Regions from separate parts of the Methylibium sp. Pch-M genome, predicted to be linked through region 2. Evidence: predicted binding sites of a transcription regulator. Region 2 holds the regulator's gene; the other holds the start of a gene.
The links. Region 2 encodes FNR, which switches genes on or off when oxygen is low (the NO sensors DNR and NnrR bind a similar motif). Its sites were predicted from a motif close to TTGATNNNNATCAA; they were not measured.
Positions count from the first base shown of each region.

Region 1 (3,399 bases), 1.8 Mb from region 2:
TCGCCGACCGCACGCCGCTGGCCGCCAAGTGCGAAGGGATGGGCGCGTTGATCGACACCGCGGTCGACAAGGTCGGCCGCATCATCACCGACCTGCGGCCCAGCATCCTCGATCACCAGGGCCTGTGGGCCGCGCTGGAGTGGCAGGCCCAGGAGTGGCTGGAGAGCGCCGAGCTGGAGGCCGACATCCAGGTGCACGTGGCCGCCGGCGTCGCGCCGCCCGAGGGCGGGTCGGCGATCGCGGTGTTCCGCATCTTCCAGGAGCTGCTGTCGAACATCGCGCGGCACGCGAAGGCGCGTCGTGTCGGCATCCGCATCGTGGTCGATGCGCCGCCCGAGCCGGTGCTCTACCTCGATGTGCGCGACGATGGCGTCGGCACCACCCCCGAGGCGCTGAACGATCCGCGCAGCTACGGCGTGATGGGCATGCGCGAGCGCGCGGCGCATTTCGGCGGGCGCCTCACGATCGACAGTGCGCCCGGCCAGGGCACGCTGGTGCGGCTGGTGATGCCGCTCGCGCCGGAGGAGCGGCCATGATCCGCGTCGTCATCTGCGACGACCACGTGATCGTGCGCCAGGGCATCAAACAGATCCTGGCCGACGCCGGGGACATCGCGCTGGCCGGCGAGGCCGGCAACGGCCCCGACGCGATGGCCCTGGTGCGCGCCGGCGCCGCCGCCGGCACGCCGCCCGACGTGGTGCTGCTCGACATCGCGATGCCACAGCGCGACGGACTCGACGTGCTGAAGTCGCTGAAGGCCGAGTTCCCCAGGTTGCCGGTGCTGATGCTCAGCACCTATCCCGACCGGCAGTACGCGGTGCGCAGCCTCAAGCTCGGCGCGGCCGGCTACCTGAACAAGAGCGCCGACAGCGAGCAGATGATCGATGCCATCCGCCGGGTGGCGCAGGGCAAGCTCTTCATCACCCCCAGCGTCGCCGAGCAGCTGGCGGGCGCGGTGGGGGCCGGCATCGGCAGCAGGAAGGGCGGCGTCGGCGACGACGAGGCCCCGCTGCACGAGCGCCTGTCGCACCGCGAGTACCAGGTGTTCGGCCTGCTCGCGGCCGGCAAGAGCGTCGGCGAGATCGCCGAGCAGCTGGTGCTGTCGTCCAACACGGTGAGCACCTACCGCGCCCGCATCCTCGAGAAGACCGGGGTGCGCAACGACGTGGAGCTGGCGTTGTATGCAGTGCGGCAGGAGCTGATGCAGGTCTGACGGCGCGCGGCCGAGCGGCCGGCGACGGAGCGTGCGCTTGATCCAGGTCAGCCGCCGGCGAGTCGCGGCGCCGTTGCGCGCCGGCTGTGCGAGAGTGCGGCGTGTCCGATGCACTGGCCCGCGGGCCACCGACGCGCATGAAGCTCACCTTCCTCGGCGCCGCCGACACCGTCACCGGCTCGAAGCACCTGGTCGAGATGGGCGGCGCGCGCGTGCTGCTCGACTGCGGCCTGTTCCAGGGCTACAAGACGCTGCGTGAGCGCAACTGGGCGCCGCTGGCGGCGGCGCCGGCGCAGATCGACGCGGTGGTGCTGAGCCACGCCCACCTCGACCACTGCGGTTGGCTGCCGGTGCTGGTGAAGCAGGGCTTCAAGGGCCCGGTGTACGCCTCCGCCGCCACGCGCGACCTCGCCGAGGTGCTGCTGCTCGACAGCGCCCACCTGCAGGAGGAGGACGCACGCCGCGCCAACCGCGGCGGCTGGTCGCGCCATGCGCCGGCCCTGCCGCTGTACGGCGTGGCCGACGCCAAGCGCGCCATCGCCCGCATCGGCGTGGCCGTGGCCGGGCGCGGGGTGCGCGTCGGCGACGCCCGCATCGAGTTCACCCCCGCCGGCCACCTGCTGGGGGCGATGTCGGTGAGCGTGCGCGCGAACGGCCGCACGCTGGTGTTCTCGGGCGATCTCGGTCGCGGCGACGACCTGCTGATGCCCGCGCCGGGCCGCGTGGCGCAGGCCGATGTGCTGCTGATCGAGTCGACCTACGGCAACCGCCGCCATCCGCGAGACGACGTGCAGGCGCATCTGGGCGAGATCGTGCGCGCCACGGTGCGGCGCGGCGGCAGCGTGCTGCTGCCGTCGTTCGCCGTCGGCCGCGCGCAGGCCCTGCTGCTGGTGCTGCAGCGGCTCAAGGCGGCCGGCGAGATCCCGGCCGACCTGCCGCTATTCCTGGACAGCCCGATGGCGAGCACCGCGACCGCGCTGTACCAGCGCCACCGCAAGCTGCTGCGCATCACGCCGCGCGAGGCCGCCACGCTGACCGACGACGTGACGCTGGTCGCCGGGCCCGAGGCGTCCGAGCGCCTGACGCGCCAGCGCTGGCCCAAGGTCATCATCTCGGCCAGCGGCATGGCCACCGGCGGGCGCGTGCTGCACCACCTGAAGGCGCTGGCGCCCAACCCGCGCAACCACATCGTGTTCCCCGGCTTCCAGGTCGGCGGCACGCGCGGCGCGGCGCTGGTGGGCGGCGCGCGCGAAGTCAAGATCCACGGCGAGTACGTCGCGGTGAAGGCCGGCGTCAGCCACCTCGAAGGCTTCTCCGGCCATGCCGACGCCGACGGGCTGATGGACTGGCTGCGCGGCTTCGAGGCGCCGCCCGAGCGCTGCTTCGTCGTCCACGGCGAGCCGGCGGCGGCCGACATGCTGCGGCTGCGCATCCAGGACGAGCTGGGCTGGCGCGTGTCGGTGCCGGAACACGGCGCGGCGCTGGACCTGTGAGCGGGGTCACGCTGCCGGACGGTGCCCTCGGCCTCGCGGTGGCCCTCGGTGCCGGCCTGCTGATCGGCATCGAGCGCGAGCGCCGCAAGGGCCGCGGTCGGGACCGCGAAGCCGCGGGCCTGCGCAGCTTTGCCGTCGCGGCCGCCACCGGCGGCCTGGCGCAGTGGGTGCCGGTGCCGGGGCTGGTGATCGTCGGCGCCCTGCTGGTGGCCGGGCTGGCCGCGCTGTCGCACGCGAAGAGCCGTTCGCGCGATCCCGGTCTGACGACCGAGCTGGCGCTGTTCACCACCTACCTGATCGGCGTGCAGTCGGTCCTCTCGCCGGCCCTAGGGGCGGCCTGCGGTGCGGGGCTGGCGGTGCTGCTGGCGGCACGTGAACGCCTGCACCGCTTCGCAACCGAGCTGCTCAGCGAACAGGAGCTGCACGATGGGCTGCTGCTGACCGCGCTGGCGCTCATCGTGCTGCCCCTGATCCCGGCGCGACCGCTCGATGCCCTGGGAGGGATCGATCCCCGCCCGCTCGCCGCCCTGGTGCTGCTGATCCTGGCGATGCAGGCGGCAGGTCAGGTGGCGCTGCGTGCCCTGGGACCGCGTGGCGGCGTGCTGGCGGCCGGGCTGGTGTCGGGCTTCGTGTCGAGCACCGCCACGGTGGCCTCGCTCGGGGGCCGGGCGCGCGAGCGGCCCGAGCAGGCGG
Region 1 covers NZ_CP029606.1:1,544,263-1,547,661, reverse strand. The annotation lists gene C1M51_RS07385 (PAS domain-containing sensor histidine kinase) at 1-536, shown strand, start outside; gene C1M51_RS07380 (response regulator transcription factor) at 533-1,213, shown strand; gene C1M51_RS07375 (MBL fold metallo-hydrolase RNA specificity domain-containing protein) at 1,351-2,706, shown strand; gene C1M51_RS07370 (DUF4010 domain-containing protein) at 2,703-3,399, shown strand, end outside.
Region 1: C1M51_RS07375 (MBL fold metallo-hydrolase RNA specificity domain-containing protein) is a predicted target of FNR. The motif match lies at 1,251-1,264, and genes of this name have one in related genera.

Region 2 (3,399 bases):
CAACGCCGGCTTCATGCGCGAGCAGGTGTGCAAGTACATGTGCCCGTACGCGCGCTTCCAGAGCGCGATGTTCGACCACGACACCTTGATCATCAGCTACGACGGCGGGCGCGGAGAACCGCGCGGCTCGCGCCCGCGCAGCCTGGCGCACGACGCGCTGGCCGCCCAGGGCAAGGGCGACTGCATCGACTGCACGCTGTGCGTGCAGGTCTGCCCGACCGGCATCGACATCCGCGAGGGGTTGCAGTACGAGTGCATCGGCTGTGCCGCCTGCATCGACGTCTGCAACGGTGTGATGGACAAGATGGCGTATCCGCGCGGCCTGATCCGCTATGCCACGCAGAACGGCCTGGCCGCCGGACGGAGCACGCTGGACTGGCGGCGCGTGCTCCGTCCGCGGGTGCTGGTCTACGGCGTGATCCTGCTGCTGATCTCGGTCGGCTTCGTCACCAGCCTCGTGCTGCGCAGCCCGATGCGCGTCGACGTGGTGCGCGACCGCGGTACGCTGGCACGGCTGGTCGACGAAGGGCGCATCGAGAACGTCTACCGGTTGCAGATCATGAACGCCACCGAGTCGGCGCAGCGCTACCGGGTGGTGGTGAGCGACATCGCCGGTGCACAGGCGCAGGTGCGTGACGAGGTGCGGCTGGCCCCGGCCGAGTCGCGCTGGGTGCCGGTCGCGGTACAGGTGCCGCCGCAGAGCGCCGCGGCGCTCGGCCCGGGCGCCCACCCGCTGCGCTTCGAGATCATCCGCGAGGCCGATGGCGTGCAGCCGGCGGCCAGCGTGTCCGAGAAGTCCACTTTCGTCGTGCCGCGCTGAGTGCGGCCCCCTCCGGAGCAGCCCATGATCCCGAACGAGAACGCAACCCGCCCGACGCCCATGCCGGAGCGGCCGCTGCCCTGGTGGCGCGAGCCCATGCTGTGGCTGGTGCTGGGCGGCCCGCTGGCGGTGGTGGTGGCTGGCATCGTCACCGCCGTGATCGCCGTGCGCGGCAGCGATCCGGTGCTCAGCCGTGGCAGCGAACCGCTGGGCAGCGACACGCCGGCGGTGCAGGCGCGCAACCATGCGGCCACGCCGCGTCCCGAGCGCTGAACGTACCGCGCATCGACCCGGAACTCGCGACGATGAGACAACGCACGCTGTGGATCGCCTGGCCGTCCTTCCTGATGGCCGGGGTGCTGGAGACCCTGGTGTTCAGCGCCGCCGACCCTGCGGACCTGAGCGGCTGGGTCGGTCGCGCACTGGAGACGGTGTCGCCGGCCGGCGTCTACACGCTGGCCTTCTTCGCGTTCTGGATCGTGTGCGCGCTGGCGTCGATGCTGACGCTGCTGCTGGCGACGCCGGAGCCGGCCAATACCGAGCCTCGCCGCTGGCCCTGAGTCGCGCCGGGCGAGGCCGGCGGCGAGCCTTCAGCAGGCCGGGCCGTTGACGAGCCGGCGCAGCCCGGATTCGTCGAGTACGCGGATGTCGCGCTGCTTCACCTCGAGCAGGCCTTCGTCCTGGAACTTCGAGAAGGTGCGGCTCACGGTCTCGAGCTTGAGGCCGAGGTAGCTGCCGATCTCCTCGCGCGTCATGCGCAGCACCAGCGACGAGGCCGAGAAGCCGCGCGCCTGCAGCCGCTGCGTCAGGTTGAGGAGGAAGGCGGCCAGCCGTTCTTCGGCCCGCATGCTGCCGAGCAGCAGCATCACGCCGTGGTCGCGCACGATCTCGCGGCTCATGATCTTGTGGAACTGGTGCTGCAGCGGCGTGGATTCGCGCGACAGCTTCTCGAGCTGCGAGTAGGGGATCTGGCAGACCTGCGAGTCCTCCAGCGCCACCGCGTCGCAGGCATGGCGGTCGGTGCTGATGCCGTCCAGGCCCAGCAACTCGCCGGCCATCTGGAAACCGGTCACCTGGTCGCGGCCATCGTCGGCGGACACGCAGGTCTTGAAGAAGCCGGTGCGCACCGCATAGAGCGACTCGAAGCGATCCCCGGCGTGGAATAGCGTGTCGCCGCGCTTCACAGGGCGGCGGCTGCCGACCAGCTGGTCGAGGTGGTCAAGGTCATCGTCCGACAGGCCCACCGGCAGGCAGAGCTCGCGCAGGTTGCAACTGGAGCATGCGACCTTGAGGGCCTCGATGCGGATCGGTTCACGTTCCATGCGCTTCATTATGATCTTGTGCGCCGCCCGCGATGGCGCATGCGAGTCGGCGGCGGTGTCGTGAGGGGCAAGTTGCATGATCGACCTCAAGCTGTGCGTGGATTGTCGGAGGCCACCGGCGACCGGCCTTGACCCAGATCAAGAGCCCGGTGAGAGGCCCTCGGCACAGTCCGGACATGCCCCCTCCGACCCTGACCGACATGCTGGAACCGGCTGCGCCGAGCGAGGAACTCCTGAGTCGTCTGGACGCCGGTGGGCCGCGCTACACCTCCTACCCGACCGCCGACCGCTTCGTGGAGGCCTTCGGCCCTGCTCAGTACCGGCAGGCCCTGGGCCAGCGCCGCAGCGGCGCCCCGGCGGCGGGCGCCGTGGGCGGTGGCACACCGCTGTCGATCTACGTTCATATCCCATTCTGCGAGTCGGTCTGCTACTACTGCGCCTGCAACAAGGTGATCACGCGGCAGCACCGGCGCGGCACCGAGTACCTGGAGTGGCTGGGCCGCGAGGTGGCATTGCACCAGGACGTGATCGGCAGCCGCCAGCGCGTCAGTCAGCTGCACCTCGGCGGCGGTACGCCGACCTTCCTGGACGATGCGGAGCTGTCGCAGCTGATGGCTCTGCTGCGCGGTGCCTTCGACCTGCAGCCGCAGGCCGAATGCTCGATCGAGGTCGACCCGCGCACCGTCAGTGCCTCGCGGCTTTCGCACCTGAAGGCGCTGGGTTTCAACCGCCTGAGCTTCGGCGTGCAGGACTTCGACCCCGAAGTGCAGCACGCGGTGCACCGCGTGCAGCCGCCCGAGCAGGTCGAGGCGCTGATCGCCAGCGCGCGCGCATTGGGCTTCGATTCGATCAATGTCGACCTGATCCACGGCTTGCCCAAGCAGACCCCGGCCTCGCTGGCCCGGACGGTGGAGCAGGTGGCGCGGCTGCGGCCGGACCGTGTGGCGCTCTACAGCTATGCGCATCTGCCGCAGCGCTTCAAGCCGCAACGGCGCATCCATGCGGCAGACCTGCCGGGCACCGCCCAGCGCGTGACGATGCTGTCGAACGCGATCGCCGCCTTCCTGGCGCACGGCTACGACTACATCGGCATGGACCACTTCGCCCTGCCGGGTGACGCGCTGGCCGCGGCCAAGCGGCAGGGCCGGCTGCACCGCAATTTCCAGGGCTACAGCACCCAGCCCGACTGCGACCTGATCGGCCTGGGCGTCTCGGCCATCGGCCGGATCGGCGCGACCTACAGCCAGAACGCGAAGA
Region 2 covers NZ_CP029606.1:3,321,397-3,324,795, reverse strand. The annotation lists gene ccoG (cytochrome c oxidase accessory protein CcoG) at 1-820, shown strand, start outside; gene C1M51_RS16040 (nitrogen fixation protein FixH) at 845-1,093, shown strand; gene C1M51_RS16035 (hypothetical protein) at 1,126-1,380, shown strand; gene fnr (fumarate/nitrate reduction transcriptional regulator Fnr) at 1,411-2,142, opposite strand; gene hemN (oxygen-independent coproporphyrinogen III oxidase) at 2,319-3,399, shown strand, end outside.